Regions from separate parts of the Blautia acetigignens genome, predicted to be linked through region 3. Evidence: riboswitches for the same ligand, from Rfam matches in the RefSeq annotation. Region 3 holds a riboswitch; each other region holds the start of a gene.
What was found. A riboswitch is a leader RNA that binds a small molecule or an ion and turns the genes downstream of it on or off. The one in region 3 is predicted to bind cyclic di-GMP.
Positions count from the first base shown of each region.

Region 1: linked by a shared signal. The riboswitch ahead of OCV70_RS14500 (ATP-binding protein) and the one ahead of OCV70_RS07225 (hypothetical protein) in region 3 are both predicted to bind cyclic di-GMP.
Region 2: linked by a shared signal. The riboswitch ahead of OCV70_RS12010 (response regulator) and the one ahead of OCV70_RS07225 (hypothetical protein) in region 3 are both predicted to bind cyclic di-GMP.

Region 1 covers NZ_JAOQJM010000014.1:7,482-13,526, reverse strand. Annotated here, with positions in the region: gene OCV70_RS14530 (HD domain-containing phosphohydrolase) at 1-149, shown strand, start outside; gene OCV70_RS14525 (ABC transporter ATP-binding protein) at 149-862, shown strand; gene OCV70_RS14520 (hypothetical protein) at 856-2,457, shown strand; gene OCV70_RS14515 (sensor histidine kinase) at 2,582-2,803, shown strand; gene OCV70_RS14510 (hypothetical protein) at 2,876-3,088, shown strand; gene OCV70_RS14505 (hypothetical protein) at 3,085-4,098, shown strand; cyclic di-GMP riboswitch class I at 4,302-4,377, shown strand; gene OCV70_RS14500 (ATP-binding protein) at 4,453-6,045, shown strand, end outside.
Region 2 covers NZ_JAOQJM010000009.1:91,537-97,581, forward strand. Annotated here, with positions in the region: gene OCV70_RS11995 (LysR family transcriptional regulator) at 1-55, shown strand, start outside; gene OCV70_RS12000 (hypothetical protein) at 128-748, opposite strand; gene OCV70_RS12005 (NanQ anomerase/TabA/YiaL family protein) at 899-1,354, opposite strand; gene OCV70_RS12010 (response regulator) at 1,499-1,873, opposite strand; cyclic di-GMP riboswitch class I at 2,298-2,373, opposite strand; tRNA gene OCV70_RS12015 (tRNA-Arg) at 2,525-2,596, shown strand; gene OCV70_RS12020 (DUF4869 domain-containing protein) at 2,706-3,164, shown strand; gene OCV70_RS12025 (P-loop NTPase family protein) at 3,170-4,144, shown strand; gene OCV70_RS12030 (GGDEF domain-containing protein) at 4,200-4,688, opposite strand; gene OCV70_RS12035 (hypothetical protein) at 4,670-5,095, opposite strand; gene OCV70_RS12040 (hypothetical protein) at 5,139-5,435, opposite strand; gene OCV70_RS12045 (DUF3881 family protein) at 5,588-6,045, opposite strand, start outside.
Region 3 covers NZ_JAOQJM010000004.1:139,667-145,711, forward strand. Annotated here, with positions in the region: gene OCV70_RS07215 (ATP-binding protein) at 1-2,356, opposite strand, end outside; partial or broken gene OCV70_RS07220 (response regulator) at 2,390-2,640, opposite strand; gene OCV70_RS07225 (hypothetical protein) at 2,625-2,867, opposite strand; cyclic di-GMP riboswitch class I at 3,259-3,334, opposite strand; gene OCV70_RS19670 (DUF6783 domain-containing protein) at 3,381-3,461, opposite strand; gene OCV70_RS19675 (DUF6783 domain-containing protein) at 3,432-3,536, shown strand; gene OCV70_RS07230 (threonine/serine exporter family protein) at 3,752-5,083, opposite strand; gene OCV70_RS07235 (DUF4866 domain-containing protein) at 5,111-5,917, opposite strand.

The sequences.
Region 1 (6,045 bases), on a different contig from region 3:
GGGATGCCATGCCGCTGGAAGAGAGCTTTTCTATTATTGAAAAAGGAAGCGGCTCAGATTTTGATCCCAGACTGGTCAAAATATTTCTGGCTGCAAAGGAAGAAGTAAAAGAACTAATGGAAGCCATTGAAAGGAAAGGGGAAGAATAATGTTAAAAATCAGCCATGTCACAAAGTCCTATGGAGAAAAGAAAGCAGTAGATGATTTGAGCCTGCACATTCAGCCGGGGGAAATTTATGGGTTCATTGGTCACAACGGAGCCGGAAAAACTACTACTTTGAAGTCGGTAGTAGGGATTTTACAGTTTGACCAGGGAGAAATCTATATTGATGGAAAATCCATAAAAGAGGATCCTCTGGGATGTAAGCGTGAAACAGCCTATATCCCAGATAACCCGGATCTTTACGAATATATGACCGGAATTCAATATCTGAATTTTATTGCGGATATATTTGGAGTGGATGCAGATGAACGCCTGAAGGATATCCGTAAATATGCAGACCGTTTTGAACTGACACAGGATCTTGCACAGCCTATTGGAGCATATTCCCATGGAATGAAACAGAAGCTTGCCATTATTGCAGCGTGGCTTCATCATCCCAGGCTGATTATTATGGATGAGCCATTTGTGGGACTTGATCCGAAGGCAGCCCATTTGTTAAAAGAGATGATGCACGAGGTCTGCGCTGGAGGCAGTGCCATATTTTTTTCCACCCATGTGCTGGAAGTGGCAGAAAAGCTGTGCGATAAAGTGGCAATTATCAAGGGAGGACAACTGATCCGCTCCGGAACCATGGATGAAGTAAAAGGTGATGATTCCCTGGAAGATGTCTTCCTGGAACTGGAGGAAGAAAAATGCTGAAGGTTTTAGTAAAAAAGCAGTTGATAGAGATTTTCAGAAGCTATTTTTATAACGCAAAAAAGAATAAGGCATACTCAAAGGGTGCGACGGCTGCGTATGTTGTATTGTTTGTTATGCTGATGGTGGGCGTGCTTGGTGGAATATTTACCGGCATGGCACTTATGATCTGTAAGCCAATGGCGGAGGCAGAGGTAGAATGGTTTTATTTTGCCCTCATGGGATTGACAGCCATACTGCTTGGAGCATTCGGAAGTGTATTTAATACATTTTCCAGCCTTTATCTTTCAAAAGATAATGATCTGCTTCTTTCCCTTCCCATACAGGTTTCTGTGATCATGATCTCAAGGCTGATGAGTGTATACCTGATGGGGCTGATGTATTCAGGTGCTGTAACACTTCCGGCAGTGATTGTTTACTGGGTTACTGTGGAATTCTCTGTAAAAGCAGTGGCAGGTGGTATTTTATATCTGGTACTAATTTCCATATTTGTAATGACACTTTCCTGTGCCCTTGGCTGGATTGTGGCAAAGATCAGCCTGAGGCTGAAACATAAAAGCTTTATCACTGTGATTATTTCCCTGGCTTTCTTTGGTGGATATTATTTTATCTCTTTCCAGGCACAAAGGCTGATCAGCGAACTGCTGGCAAATGCAGCGGTATATGGAATGCAGGTAAAATCTTTTGCATATCCGGTATATTTACTGGGAATGTCTGGTACAGGTGATTTGGGAGCATTGTTTGTGGTGATGGCGGCAGTTCTGGTTTTTTTCGCTGTTATGTGGCTTATGATGTCAAAAAGCTTTTTGAAAATTGCAACCTCCACAGGAAAAACGGAGCATAAGGTTTACCGGGAAAAAACAGTAAAATGCAAAAGCATTCCGACAGCACTGCTTGGAAGGGAAGTCCTTCATTTTACCTCCAGTCCCAATTATATGCTGAACTGTGGGCTTGGAATTATTCTTCTGCCTGTTGCAGGTATTGCATTTCTGGTAAAGGGAAAAGGTTTATGTATGATCTTGAACCAGGTATTTTGGGATCGGCCGGGCTCGGTTATGCTGATCCTTTGTGCAGCCCTTTGTGCCCTGGCATCCATGAATGATATGTCAGCGCCATCTGTTTCATTAGAGGGGAAAAACCTCTGGCTGATTCAGTCACTTCCCATTACACCCTGGCAGGTACTAAGAGCTAAACTGCTCCTGCATGCAGGGCTGACAGGGATCCCTATGCTGTTCTGTGTTATTTGCATGGCAGTGACAGGAATCTGTCCATGGGAACAACTACTTTTAAGCTTTGTACTGGGTTTGGGATTTTTATTATTGATGGCACTGTCAGGACTTTTCCTGGGTCTCAAAATGCCAAATCTAAATTGGACCAGTGAACTGGCACCAATAAAACAGAGTGCCTGTGTTGCGGTTAATCTTTTTGGAGGATTTTTATATACGCTTTTGTTTGCAGCCGGTTATTTAATGACCGACCTGTGGAAAATGGGCTTTGCAGGATATACAGGAATATTCACAGGAATTACTTTCCTTTTATGTCTGGTTTTATATAGATGGTTGAAAAAGAAAGGAAGCCAGATACTGGCGGAGCTGTAATATGTGAGTCGGTGCATTTTTTTGCAAGGATGATTTTCTAAAAAACAGGCAATTCTGGAAGCAAAAGAAGAGACCAAAAAGTAATATTCCAAGACATAGTTAGGGAGCCCTAATCGTAGAATTGATGGTCTGTGTGCTCCAAGGGCTGCACCACACCTGGCTGATCAGCGGAATGGGGATCACGCTGATGACCCTGACTTTTTACCTGACCCTGGAGAACCCGGACATTATCCGCGCAGAGCTTACAGAACAGAAGATGTCCATGCTGTACCTGAAAAGCCAGGTCAATCCCCATTTCCTCTATAATACCCTGGATACCATCCGGATCCAGGCAGAACTGTACTGATTTATAGGAAGCAGTTACTGGGTCTTTTGTTTTACTCTAAAATGAACAAATTAGTAGATTGGAGCAAAGAGTATGTATCAGTCAGATTTACAAAATAAAACATCAAAAGTGATAATAAAGGAGTTGAAAGAAATGTTTGACAGGATTGATTTCCACGTCAGAGAACCGGAAACAGGAAATTTCCACATCCCTGCATGGGCAAAAGAAGAACATATGGAACAAAGTGTTTCAGAAAAAGAATTTTGGAGTTATGAAATAACAAAAAATGAGGAGACAAGATTATGAAAAAGTCAGTATTGTTATTAATTTTAACAGCCATGGCCATTACAGCAAGTGCCTGCAACGGATCTGATGTAACAGGCACCATGACAATGAACAGCAGTGCAAAGCAGGAGGCGAAAAGCACAGAGGCTTCTATAGCTGGGAATGAAACCTCTCAAAATACCACAACTACCTCTTCTGCCGTTACAGAACTGGACAATATGCTGAATGAAATCAACACGGATGTCCAGCCTGGAACAGCAGGCAGTTCCTTAAAAACTGTAAAAATGGCAGCCAATCTTCTGGACTGGGGAACCGAAACCAGCCTTAGTCAGGAAGAAATCAAAAGTGAGACTGTCCGGTGGCTGTCGGATAAAGGAAACGACGAACAGGCGGAATTTTCCCAGAAGATGGCAGATGTATATGATGCATACCAGGAACTCCTTGGAGAGAATGCTGAAGAACTGCTTTCGTCAGCTGGTTATACTGGCAAAGGGTATCCATGGGGCAGCTCAAAAATTGAGGCAATTGAAACTATCAAAGATGTGGTACAGCTTCCTGAGAATCGTGAGGATGCTGTAGCGATGGAACCTACAGAAACAGATGTGACGAGCGGTCAGGACAACCAGGATGGACAGCCGGATGCCGGGCAGTCATCTGATTGTAATTATCAGTCCCAGACAGAACAAACCGACTTCCCAGGACCAGATACTGCCATGCTTGTAAATCTGAGGGGTGATACCACAACAGTTTATAAACTGGCTGATGGCAGATATATGGACCGGACCAATACGGTATATACCTTTGATGGCGTAGACACCTGGATCGATGAATCCGGCGTAGAGTGGAATGAAACAGTCCAGACCTCTGAGGCAGAGGAAAATGTACAAGATCCTTATGATCTGTACTCCTGGGATCCGGAAACCGGAACCTATATCCCATATCAGCAGTCAGACGGAAATGGAGAGCCAATCGGAAGAGGAAATGGCTGGTACTATTATGATGACGAAGCCGGAACTTATATACTCTGGTAAAAAAGCGTGAAGGATATCCATGAGGCTGAGGATCTGATTTGGATGTAAGGACTGATTAGAATAAGCACAACGAGTCGGAGGTCACGGGTAGCAAAGTGGCTTCCGGCTTTTTTTGGCATTAAGGCGGTGATGTTTTCCTTGTGTAAAGTGGAGTAAGGGGGGTATAATAAAATCAGTTTTTTGCATAATTTTAAAAGCTATAATAAGGAAATCAGCAAACCAGATGAAAGTCTGGGACGCAAAGCTACAGGGCCTGTAAAATGGCAGCCAGTTGCATGAAATGAGGTGGGGCTGTCTGTTTGGCAGTGCTTTTAATTTGTATATCTAAAGATATTATTCGAGAGGGACATGTTTATGAAAAAGTTGAACGATGAGGATATACAGGCATATTTTCAGGCAGGAAACTCTGGATTCTGGAAAGTAGAGTCTGAAGAAGGAAAAAAGACAAGACTGTATACAGATGAAATCACAGATGAACTGTTTGGAATTACAGAAGATTTGTCTCCGGAAAAATGTATGGAGTATGTGGCAGAACATATTTATCCGCAGGAGAGGGAGTGCTTCTGGGATTACATGGAAGAACTGAAAAGCCATGAATCAGAAGCTGTTTACCGTTATATGCATCCTGTAAAGGGAGTCATTTATATACGCTGTACAGGAAGGAGAGTCCCATCTCCAGACAACATGATCAGGATTGTGGGCTATCATCAGGAAGCAGGAGATATTGTCCATTTTGAAAAAGAAAAACTTCTGGAGAACCGATTGCTGCAACAGAACCAGCATTTAAAGGATGAAAACAAAAACCAGATTTCTTATTATAAAGAACTTCTGGATACGATAAGTGTTGGAGTGCTGTCCTATACCTTGCCAGAGCATGAGCTTGTCCATATGAATGCAGAAGCTATGCGCATCTATGGAGTGGAGACAGTTGGGGAAGCACAGGAAAATCTGGGCAGGCTCATAGGGGCTGTGTCCTATTTAAATCAGAATGTAATTGAGAAACTGATGGATATGCGGTACCATGACGGAGCTGTTTCTTATGAATGTGTAATCCCTGACGGAAAGGGACATCTGACACCGGCGATTGCGAAGACGGAAATTTTTTATACATCAGACGGGAAAAAAACAATACTAACCACATTCCTTGATATTTCTGAAAATGTTACTCTGAAAAAATCACTGAAAGAAGCACAGGAAAGCAATGCAGTCATATCCGCAATTTCAAAGATTTACTGGACGATTTATTCTATGAACCTACGAACAGACAGTTTTGAAGAAGTTGTCGGGGGCGAGGTGATGCATCGGTTGACAGGCAGTCACGGATGTGCTTCAGAAGCATTTCGTACCGCACGGAAAAGTGTTGTTTCCAGAGAGGATCAAAAAACCATGCGGGAGTTCTTTGAGGTTACAACGCTGGCAGCCAGGCTGCAGCAGGAAGAGACGATTGCGAGAGAATATCTTGCTGCAGACGGGCACTGGCATATGGGACGATTCATTGTGAAGCAGCGTGATGCAAACGGAACTGTTACGGAGGTGCTTTATGTAGCACGTGACATTACGGAAGAAAAAAAGCAAGAGTTCGAATATCAGGAACAGTTGAAAAGAATTGCCCAGGAAGCGGAAAAAGCGAATATTTCAAAAACTGATTTTCTCAGACGAATGAGTCATGATATCCGGACTCCAATCAATGGAATCCGTGGAATTACGCAGATTGCAAACCATTTTCCGGAAGATCTGCAAAAACAGCAGGAGTGCAGAGATAAAGTCCTGACAGCATCTGGATTTCTTCTGAATCTTGTGAATGATATCCTGGATATGAATAAAATGGAATCTGGAACATTGCAGCTGGAAGAAAAAACTTTCGATTTACGCAAGGTGCTGGGAGAATCGACCGGTATTGTTGAGATGCAGGGACATGAAAAGGGAATTTCACTGAACCTGGGAGCT
Region 2 (6,045 bases), on a different contig from region 3:
TACCAGGATGTACTACAGGGAACATCCGCTGACGCAGAAGAGTTCTGCGCCGTAAAGTTAATCATCAGAATACAAAAAGATACTACTTACCAGTAATATACTCATAAGTAGTATCTTTCCAATTTTACTAAATAAAGTACTCAATAACCTCTTCCACCGGCACTCTGGTTTTCTCATTATAAACCAGCACAGCCTCCCGGGCATTTACTTTTCCAAGGGCATACAGGACGTCTTCTTCACGGTTGAAATACCGGAAAGGCACTTCCCGGTTGTATGCTCTTGGATGTTCCAGATCAATGAGGATATCTTTTTCCTCGTAAGGCTCATCCCAATAATAAGGATCAAACAGCAAAATACTGCCGTCCTTCACTCCGGTAAGGAGCACATAATGGGGTTCATCCAGAAACAGTCTTACCACGGCTGCCCCGCCATGACTCAGTGCCTGGTTAATCCTACTCCCCGGACCTATGTACACCTCAGATCCCGACAAATATTCACTGCTTACCGTCATCATCCCAAGGTTCCCAAACTCATTCAGCCAATTGGAAAGAAACATCATGGCCGCCCTGGATGTACCTCTTTTTCCCGGAATGCCTTCTTTGCTGTAGCAGTCCAGACAGTAAAGCATGGTATTTCGGATCACCTCCGGCGGGATCTCATCCCTGTCAAACAGATAAATAATCGCATTCAACATGGATGTGGGTCCGCAGTCATATTCTGAAATCTGATAATGCAATGGATTTTTCACGATTTATGCCCCCTCTTTTGTACAACTCCTCAAATAATATGTCATTATAAAAATGCTACTTACAAGCATGATACTTATAAGCAGCATATTATATGGTTCCTGTTTTTTCAATAAGAAATTATATTGTATTTCCCTTCCGTCACAAACAGCTTATTTCACTGGAATCTTAAACACAATTTTCTTCGCAGGTGCCGGCTCGTCTGCTGCAACTCCTGGCATGTGTCCGTCATCCGGTGCATAGAAGCCGAACATTCCCGGCTCCAGTACCGTATACCCCTGCCATGGACCAGCCACATAAAGAATAGAATCACTCTCCGGTGTCATGTCATTCTCCACTGTAAGATTCCGCAAAGAAGCCCAGTAGATTTTCTCTTTTCCCTCTATTAGATACTGTAAATCACAATATTTCTTGTGGGATTCCATCTGTGAGCCCTCTAACGGTCTTGTAGTATAACTCTGCACAGAGGCAAACACACCATTTTCCAGATCATATCTGCCCGCCGGAAGATTTTCCTTCTTCTGCTTCTCAATAAATGCCAGAACCATGTCTGCATACTCCTGCAAATCTCCATAAAGATGCAGCTTGTCCGCATAATCTGTAATCATAAAAACTTCCCCCTCCATTTTTTACTTGACTGCTTCATCATCGCAGTCCTCTGTTTTTCAGGTAATTTGATTATATTAGTTTAAATGGATTCGCGCCATTACATTTTGCCTGACTTCTGATTTTCTTTTCGAGAAAATACGTCTCTACAGCCACCGTCTCAGCACATCCCTGAGCCGTGTCATGTCCAGTGGTTTGGAGATGTGTTCGTTCATTCCTGCATTTTTGGCAAGCAAAATGTCTTCTGCAAAGGCATTGGCAGTCATGGCTACAATGGGGATAGTTTTTCCGTCCTGTTTGTGGAGCGAACGGATTGCTGCCGCCTGCCTGTTCTCCCCTTCAGTCCATGCCAGCGGAGAAATTGCTATGGATTTAAACTGCTTCTCATTCATTGTGCAGTACTCGAACCGGAAAATATCCTCCGGCTTTTTCAGCCTGCTCCTGATATTTTCCGGGGAAAAGGCCTCTTCCAGGGTAAGCTCACTGGAAACCGTCTTAAACTTAGACGCCATAGCTGCCACAATTTGATCCCCTGGCTGATAAGCTTAAGATTCTCCTGCATCTGCATTTCGCCTTTACCGCTGATATATCGAAACCGATCATTTTCAATATAAGCACAGTTTTTTCCATAAACCACATTTTTCAGTGATCCAGAGGTTCTGTTCATAAATTCCTCATAGCTGTACCCAAGATTATGCAGGAAAAATTCACTGATATAAGCAATCGTCAAATTTTCATCATAATATCCTGCAATAAAACCAACGGCGTGATTGTGGTAAATTGTTGATTGTATTGCAGAATAAGCTTCCTCACTAAGCTACAGTTCCTCAACGGAATACAAAAGTTCCTCTTTATATAACTGTTTCTTCATTTTCACTCTACTCCATCTATATAAAAAAACACATACTGCAGCATTCGCCATAGTATGTGTTCCTATCCCGATTATTCTGCAGCTGGCTGCCATTTTACAGGCCCTATAGTTTTGCGTCACAGCCTTTCGACTGCTTTGCCCATTTATAAATTTGTTTAGAACATTGTATACAATCTCTCTCTGAATTGCAATTGTTTTTCAACAGGTTTCCTAATTTATTTTTATCCGTTTTGCCATTTCCTCACGAAAGAAAAACCTTGTAATTTGTTTCTAAATATAGTACAATTGTACCTACAGATTTGTCCTGTTAGTTTAACGGATAAAACAAGCGCCTCCTAAGCGCTAGCTGTGGGTTCGATTCCCGCACGGGACGCTTATCTAGGAAAGCGGGTGAAACTCCAACGGAGGTGTTGGAATTTCACTCGCTTTTTGTTTTTCCCAGACTGACAGCTCAAAATTTATATCTGCATCGGAGGCATTATATGCTGACAATCATATACGGAGACGAACCGCAAAGTATTTACAATACGAATGTTTATTTTAAAAATACTTATGATCCGGAATGGTTTGAAACAGAACTTGCCAGAAAAATGGTTGAAGATATTGATCACTCAAATATTTTAAGCAGTGAATGTATTAGCAGTCCTGTTCTGGGACAAATCCCACCAGAAAGATTATCTGGCGGAGTCAAGACTTTGTTATTGATTCTAAATGAGCCAGACAAAATTTTTAATGCATCTGCATGTGGTGATAATTGCGCAAAATGGCTGTTAGAAATTGGAAAGATCAAGGACATAACAATTAATCTCAGGCATATGATGGACTTTGGAAAAAATACTGCCTTTGAAATAAAAGTAAAAAACGGAGGCGAACTTGTCCATTCCATGCGTGAACTGCTTCCAATAGCCAGTAAATATCTAAATGAAATGAAACCGGAGTGATAAGCATGAAAGGTTCTCATAGAATAATTGTTGAATCACGAAAAGTAAAATATGATTTTATTATAAAACGAAATATCACAATTCTTACAGGAGACAGTGGTTCAGGAAAAACCGTATTAATTGATCTCATTCATGATTACAGAAGATACGGTGCTGACAGCGGAGTACAACTCTCTTGTGACCGTGCATGCCGTACAATTGATAGTGAAGACTGGGAAAGAGAATTAAAAGAAATTTCAGATAGCATCATATTTATTGATGAGGGAAATCGTTTTCTAAAGTCAAAAAAATTTGCAGAACTGGTACAAGGTTCTGATAACTATTTCGTAATTGCAACCCGCGAAAAGCTTCCAACGCTTCCCTACAGCATTAATGAAATATACGGTTTTCGTGAATCCGGCAAATTCCATAATACCAGACAGACTTATAACGAACTGTATCATTTATACGGTGAAATTTCCGCAGAAACTACCATAGTTCCGCAAATGATAATTACAGAAGATTCCAATTCCGGTTACCAATTTTTTTCTGAATTAGCAAAAGCTCAAAAGATTACTTGTATTTCAGCAGATGGAAAATCAAATATCATTCAAAAGCTGGAAGAAAATCGAGATATAAAAGGAACAAAACTTATTATAGCTGATGGAGCTGCTTTTGGTTCTGAAATGCGTGAGCTAAATGTATATTTAAATAACATCGAAAATGCGGCGCTATATGCGCCGGAATCTTTTGAATGGCTGTTGCTCTCATGCAATATTATACCAAATATAAATGTGCAAAATATTTTGCAAAAACCGGAAGACTATATAGAAAGCAAGGACTTTGTCAGCTGGGAAAGATTTTTTACTGCACTGCTGATAGATAAAACCAAAACTTCTTCTGTATGGTCTTACACCAAAAAGAAACTCTCAAAAGCATATTTGTCTTCTAAAGTTATAAATTCAGTAAAGAAATTTATGAAATTGATTAAATGGGTATAATCGCCGGGCCACTCGCTTCAAGGTGGCTCGGCGATTATCTATAAGTCTGCTTAACTTACTTCTCTTTCATCTTAAACGCAGCCTTTCCATTTTGTTTCACGTTATACAACGCGGAATCGGCGTTTCGGCACAGGGAGATGAAATCTTCGCCCTGATCTGGGAAAGCGGCTCCGCCGGCGCTGGCTGACAGCTGCACCTGTTCGCCGGTTGGAAGCGTCAAGTGAGAAATCATCCTCTGGAAATCTGCCATATAGTTCTGCACTTCTTCCACCGTCAGGTTCTTTAAATAAACTACAAACTCGTCACCGCCATATCGGCCGATAATACTTTCCGCAGGGAAACACTTCTTCATGGTTTCTGCAAAATGCTTCAGGCAGAAGTCTCCATTATTATGTCCATATGTATCGTTATAGCTTTTGAAATTATCCACATCAATAAAAATGAAAACCCCCGGCGTCTTTTTATACATTTCATCTTCCACAGACTTCTGAAATGCCCGGCGGTTAAGGATTCCGGTAAGAAAATCTATAGCGGACAGTCCCATATAAAGCTGTTTATCCTTTTTTTCCAGCTTCCCGATGCATTGACATCACCGCTGCTGATACAGGTAACATAATTCTGTGAATTCGCATTTAACAGCTGAACACTGATTTTTCCCTGAAGCAGTTCATAAACTCCCAGCTGTCTGAGGTTCTCTATCATAATAGACACATACAGACTGTGAATCTGCGAGGAATCCTTCACCGGGACAAAAACTGTCATAATCATATTTCCAGTCTGGCTGGACTGATAGGGATCTGAATTAAAGGATTGCTCTGATTCCAGTGCCTGCTGATTCAGATTCTTCTGCAGACGCTCCAGAATTTTTTCCGGTGTCTCCCCTTCCATGGACTGAATCATTTTCACATCTTCCTGTACATAATTTTGCAGGTATTCCATGGAATCATTCATTTTTTCCGCATACAGGCTTGTGATCAGTTCCAGATGTTCGGTATTATACTTCCGGGCAATTCTGCTGAGATGGAAGTACGCGGCCACAATAATGGCCAGACAGACGGCCAGATATAAAATAAACAGTAATTTTTTTCTCGCTGTCCGGGTTGGAAATACAGGTATAATCCACCACTGCTGATTCTTCTTCCGCCTGAGCCTGATCTGTTCCTGAATTTATCCCCAAGTTCTGGGAACAGCCTCCCAGCAGAAACGCGGCAGATCCCAATACAGCAGCCAGGCCTAGCTTTATTTGTTGTCCTTTAAAAGGTGATTTACTTTCAAACATTTGTACTTTCATAAAATCTCCAGATAGTTTACTGCTCTTTTTTACAATTATATACCCCGCCCAAATCCGCTGTCAATCTAAAACAAAGCCGACAGAGTTTTTTGTTCCCTGTCGGCTTCTGCTGAAAATCTTAATTATTTTTCTTTCCCATGCGGTGTTCTTACTTAAAAATGCAGCTGTCCCTGCAGCCAGATCAATCCCTTGAAACGCCGGCCAACTTCCGGTTCTCCAAGAAGATCGGCTTTGTTTATGCAGACATCAAACTGAATATCATTGCACTCAATTGTCATCTGGCATAATTCTTCGCCTGTGAGAATATTTTTGAATGTGACATATTCCAGGATTTCTCCCATAATACTGTACTGGTCACACTCGATTCCATGAGGCATAAAATAAGAATCTACAATGGTAAATACATCATCTGTCACAATACGCTCGGAAATCATGGAATACGTGTCCATATCTTCCATGGTAAGGTCTTCCATGGCCTCCTCATCACCGTTTCTGGCTGCTGCGATCAGGTTATTGCGGTTCTTTGTCAGCTCCCGCTCTACTTTCACAGCTTCCTTATCCTTCTGCACCGGGAAAAGAATCTTTCCTTCTCTTGCAAGTCCGGTAATGG
Region 3 (6,045 bases):
TTGAGCCAATACCTTGTCTGCTGCTGACTTCAATTTTCCCACCCATAAGATTTACATACTGTTTGGCAATGGCCATTCCCAGTCCGGTTCCCTTATAACTGGTTCTTGCTCCATCATTTTCCTGACTGAACTCATCAAATATTCTTGCCTGGAATTCCTCACTCATACCAATTCCGGTATCCGATATACGATAGCGCACGATTATATGGTGCTCATCATTACCCAGACTGTTTTCTGCAATAAATGAAATAGTGCCTCCGTCTTTTGTAAATTTGACTGCATTGCTGATAATGTTGAGCAATACTTCCCTGATTCTGAGTTCATCTGCCATTACATAGGGGTTTTTAAGTTCTTCTCTTGAAACATAAAAATTAAGGTCACGGTTTTCCATATATCCCCTTGCAATCGACAAAACAGTATTTATCATATCCCTGAGATCTACCGGTACTGGTTTATATTCCAGTTTACCACTTTCAATGCGGCTGATATCCAACACATCGTTGATCAGTGTCATCAGATATTCGGAACTCTGCCTGATCTTTTTCAGACAATTCTCCACTTCTTCGTCCGGCTTCCTCTTCAGGGCAATATCTGTAAATCCGACAATTGCATTCATTGGTGTCCTGATGTCATGGGACATATGGTTCAGGAATGTTGTTTTTGCAATATTCGCCGCATTTGCATTCTGTGCTTCTTTCAACGCTTCCATTTGTTTTTTCCTGCTTACGGAAAGGAAATAGACCAGAAGAAGCAGTACAAAAATAATCACAAATGAAATTCCGATAGCGAAGTCGGCATACTCTGCAAGGACATCCTGCAAGGTCATTTTCTTTTCTGAAACGGAATTCTGCGCAAGGACAACGCCATTTAAAATATTGGATGACTGCTCAATTGCTTTATTGATAATGGTAGCTGCTCTTCTGTTTCCTCTCGTTGTAAACATCGCTAATTCCTGCCGTTTTGCCATTTCTGCAAATGACAGACTTTTGGTCAGTGGACTTTCATTAAGAAGATTGATTTTTGAAGAGGGAATAACCGTTGCTCCTACTTTTCCCTTTGCTACTGCCTCCAGGCATTCCTCTTGTGTGTCATATTGTTTGATCTCTGCATCTGGAAAAAGAAGGGACACCATCAATTCCGAATACAGTGAGGTCTCTGTCGCTGCGATTGCAGAGAGACTGCTGCTATATTCTTTCCCCTGGTAAATAACAACCGGCGTAATATCAAAGATTACATCCGTCAAAACCACCTGAAACTGTTCCTGCATATAAAGATCCTGAATGATAGGACCGGCAATATCTATTTCACCAGATTGCAATGCCTCGTTCATCTGCACTCCCGTGGAACAGGGAACTGCCTTGATCGTGATTTCATATTTTTCCTGGACAGTGTCCAAAACGGTTCCAAGGATTCCTGTCAGTTTCCCATTTTCTTCACCGCAAAAAGGAAGATTATCCTTTAGATATCCCACACGGATTGTATTTTCATGTGCATCCAGCCATTGTTTTTCTTCCTTGTTGAGTGCATAATTTATGACCGCTTTTCCTTCATAACGGGCATACAGCTTGCTGCTGTAGTCCGTTTCTGTGTTGTTGATTTCTTCCAGGGCAGAATTTAATTCCTTTAACAGATCTGGTCTGGATTTTGATACACCAAAATAACAGTCACTTGCCCCGATATTGGCAATGGCAATAAAATCGCTGTTGACAGACAGTGCCGGAATCACAAGAGCCTCCAGTTCATCTGCATCCAGTTTTTCTATCATTTCATCATAGCCTTTACAGGCAACAACCTCTGCCTGGATCTGATTGCTGTCCAGCCATTTTTCCAGAAGTTCTTTCTGATAGCTTCCATCTGCAACACCGATACGGCAGCCATTTATCTGCTTTAGATCACCATCCGTAAGGTCCGCATGGTCCTCTCTGGTATAGATCCAGTATCGTTCCGTTAGCTCCTCATAAGAAGAAAAATTGATAGCTTCTGCTCTTTCCTGTGTATAACTGACATTTCCAAGTATATCTATTTCTCCAGCTTCCAGCATATCCAGGCACTCTTTAAAGGAAGCATAGACATATTCATACTTCCAGCCGGTTATATAAGAAATTTTCTGAAGATACTCATAGCCTGCTCCCTGCTTGTGTTCCCCGGAACCTCCTTCCTGAAAATTGGAATATGGAAAATACCCGACTCTCACGGTTTTATTTTCTTCCTCCATTGCCTGAGTTGTTTTCCCGTCACTTTTTATTTCCGACGCATAAACAGAAGCTGATACAAAAAGCAGCATAATAATTGCAAAAATGCTCAAACATAATCTTTTATTCTTATTTTTTCCTATCTTTTTATTTATTCTTTTCATCTTTATTATCCTGCTGTTGTTCTTCCCAGTCTGTCAGTTTTTCTGTTTATTCAATACAGAAAGAATGGCCACTCTCAGTTTCTCAATATCAATGGGTTTCGCTATATGTTCATTCATGCCCGCATCAAATGCTCTTTTTTGTCTTCCTCAAAAGCATTTGCTGTCATGGCAATGATCGGGATCTCTGCCTTCTTTTTATCATTTAAATGCCGGATACACTGGGTTGCCTGATAGCCATCCATGTTTGGCATCTGGATATCCATAAGTATCAGATCATAAGTTCCCGATGACATTTTGCGACAGCTTCTGCTTTTCTTGCCTTTCTTAAAAGTACGAGTATATTTGTAAGTGGAACACTCTTGAAGTCTTGATCGTTATCATATATCAGTGCCTGAAGCATTTCATCATAATCATTGCAGTCCTGTATCTTAAATTTCAGTGTCTGATTCCCCAGACAGTCTTTGGCATAAGAGATATATTCTGCCAGCATACCCGTAAGTTTTTCTTTCACCCAGGATTTTTCTCCGCCTGTAAGACTCCGATTATACTCAAGCGTAAAGTACTTCTTATACAGATCTGCCTTAAAAAAAGGACTCTTTATTTATTGCAAAATATATGCCCGATTTGCCAATAGTAGTAACCGAAGATATTCCCTATTCAGACCAGATGGATTCCTCCAGAGATACAAAAGCATCCATCTCATGACTTCGCAGTTTATCTGGGAAGTCTTTTAGTCATGTCTAAATTTAAAAGCACCTACTTTTCATCTTAAGAATTCTGCGTTGCAGGATTCTTACCGCTTTTTAATCAGGATTGCGAACTTGTTTCGCAATTACCTATCATGTACTATTAATAATTCATGTTATAATAAAAGCACTGCCAAACAGACAGTGCACCTCACTTTATGCAACTGGCTACCATTTTACAGGTCCTGTAGCTTTGCGTCCCAAATTTTCATCTGGTTTGCCGATTTCCTTATTATAGCTTTTAAAATTATACAAAAAACTGATTTTATTATACCCCCTTACTCCGCTTTGCACAAGGAAAACATCCGGGCTACGTAGGCCGAATTCGGGTGAAATATACCGCAAAGTGGGGCGTGCAGATTGCAGGAATGATTTTTCAAACCCTTAGAACTTCTTTCTGTTTTTCTGTCAGATTCTCCGAATTACCTTCCTGAAAAAACTGTGATAATCTGTATTTACTGATATCACGTTTTTCACATAAAGATGTTATTTTATCCGCAATATACTTCTCTATCATATTCATAAGCGTCCCTAAGCGGTTTTCGCCTTTTTTTCGCCGTTTTCTTCAGCATAGGAAATCATACTTAACATATCAGCCACCTCCTTTTGCCGGACCGGTTTAGCAGCTTGCACCTGTTTGCAATTCAAGTCAGGTACAATACCGAAACGCCTTATCTGTCAAAATCCTTGCAAAGATCAGTCCCAGCGGAAGTGCTGCAATGATCAGAAGCGCAGCTGCAAACCAGGATGCGGAAAGGGATAAGGACATGATTCCAAGGTTATAAAATCCACGGTATAAATAAAGCCCCGGTACCATGATCACAATAGAAGGCACTGTCACGGAAATCCTTGGATAGCCCACCTTATTTTTCAGAAGGGAGGCCAGAAGCCCAGCTGTCAGAGCTCCGATAAATGCGGCCACTGCCGGAGGTAAGGTGGCGAGATCCACAAGCTCCAGCCGCAGGGTATTTGCAATTGCACCAAGTACTGCCGTAGAACAGGCAAGCCTTACCGGACTGTTAAACATGATGGAGAAACCGAACACGCCGAAAAAGCTTGCAATAAGCCGTGTGAGAATCCACATTGCAGCAGACATATGGATCTTTATAAAATCCACCGGCTGTAAGTGAAGAAGCATGGCCATGATCCAGGCAGACATAGTGGCTACCAGGACAATAATCAGTGCATAAGTAAGCCTTTCCATACCAGAACGCATATCCAGCTTTGCCAGGTCGATTCCGCTGGTAATAAAGGGGAAGCCAGGGATGATAAAAAGCATGGCACAGATATATCCTGCTTCATGCTGAATGGAAATCCCAAACAGGATTTCCCCTAATTTTAATAATCCTGCATATACAAAGCATGCCAGGGAGACAGATGTAACAATACCCAGAAACAAAGTAAAATGATGCTTGGTCAGCTTGCAGCGAAGGAAATTTCCAAGTCCTGCTCCAATAAAAGCACAAAACATCTCTACTGGTCCTCCGCCTAAAAGAAAGGTAAATCCACAGCATGCAATGGCGGCAGCCAGTCCCAGGGCTGCCGGGGAATAAAGGCCATGGATCCTTTCAATCTCATCCAGATAGCTGTGAAGCTCTTCCCCGGACATGTTTTTTCCCTCTGTTTCAAAGTTACGGATAAAATGCTCCAGCCGGTTCAGCTTTGACGTATTCACCCCTGTATTGGTAAGGCATAAAGACTGGGTAAAGCCGTTTTCCCCGTCAAAACAGGTGTACTCAATGGACATCAGTCCGATATCTGCGGTACAGGTAATTCCCATTGCTTCGGCCAGGGCATTCATGGAGCTTCGGACCCTCCAGGCTCCAGTCCCACAGGATAAAAACATGATCCCCACACGTCCGATAATGGAAGCCTTTTCGGTGATGCTTGCATTTATAACGGGGGTATTTTGGCCATTTGCATCGGTGTATTCATGCCACTCCACGTCCATATGATTTTTTCTGACCATCTCTGGCTGCATAAGCCCACTTCCTTCCGAAAAGTCCCTTTATAATTTCAGGCTGTCATTTCCTGCAAGTTCCATCATCCGCTCCCTGCAGGCAAGGACGATCCCGTCAATTTCCTCCATATGCTGGAGCATTTTCTTTTCAAATTCATGGATGGGAAGCAAAACGCCAAGTTCATCAAAGGGTTTCTCTGGATTTTCTTTTTTTACGCCGGTCTCCTGTCCATAAAAAACCACTGCACGGGGTGCTGCCTGCTGGATCTCCTGGAAAGTCTTCCATACAACCGCATAGGCCTGCGCCTCTGTAAGCCCCAGCTTGCAGGTATCCGGAAGTGCATAGAGGATTAAAATCCCACGCTGGCGCTCTTCTTTTTCCTCTTTAATTTCCAGCCCATCCGTGTAAGAGCGTACAATGTCATATCCATCTGCCAGGTAAAGTCTGGATCTTGGTACACATTCATGCCGGTCAAAGGTTTCCTTAAATTTTCCATAGTCATGGGCGGAAACCATCTTTCCAGCATCTTTAAGAAGCTCTCCTTCCACATTGGTAAGAAGGACCGGATTCTCTCCTGCCTTTCCGTGGAATTTTCTTGGGATCAGATAGGCTTCGCGGAGCAGATCAAACATACTTTTTCCGCACAATTCCAGAAGAAGGGCACTTACATCCCCGTTCTGGTAAGCGTGAAAGAGTACCTGCAAAAAGTGGTCCGGATCCTCATCCACCAGCATATGTTCATCATCCAGATACTGGTAAAACACTTCACGAAGTCTTCTTGATGCCTCCGGGGAAGCCAGGATTTTGGAAAAAATATCTTCTACAGCATGTTCTCTTGGTAAAACTGTTTTCATACTAAAACGCCTCTTTTTCTGTTTGGATCATGATGAGAGCTGTACTTATCTCTTTTCAGGAGGGATTATAGCATTGTTATAGTCATACCGCAATAGAATGAAAATTTTCTCTTTCATATCATATTTTT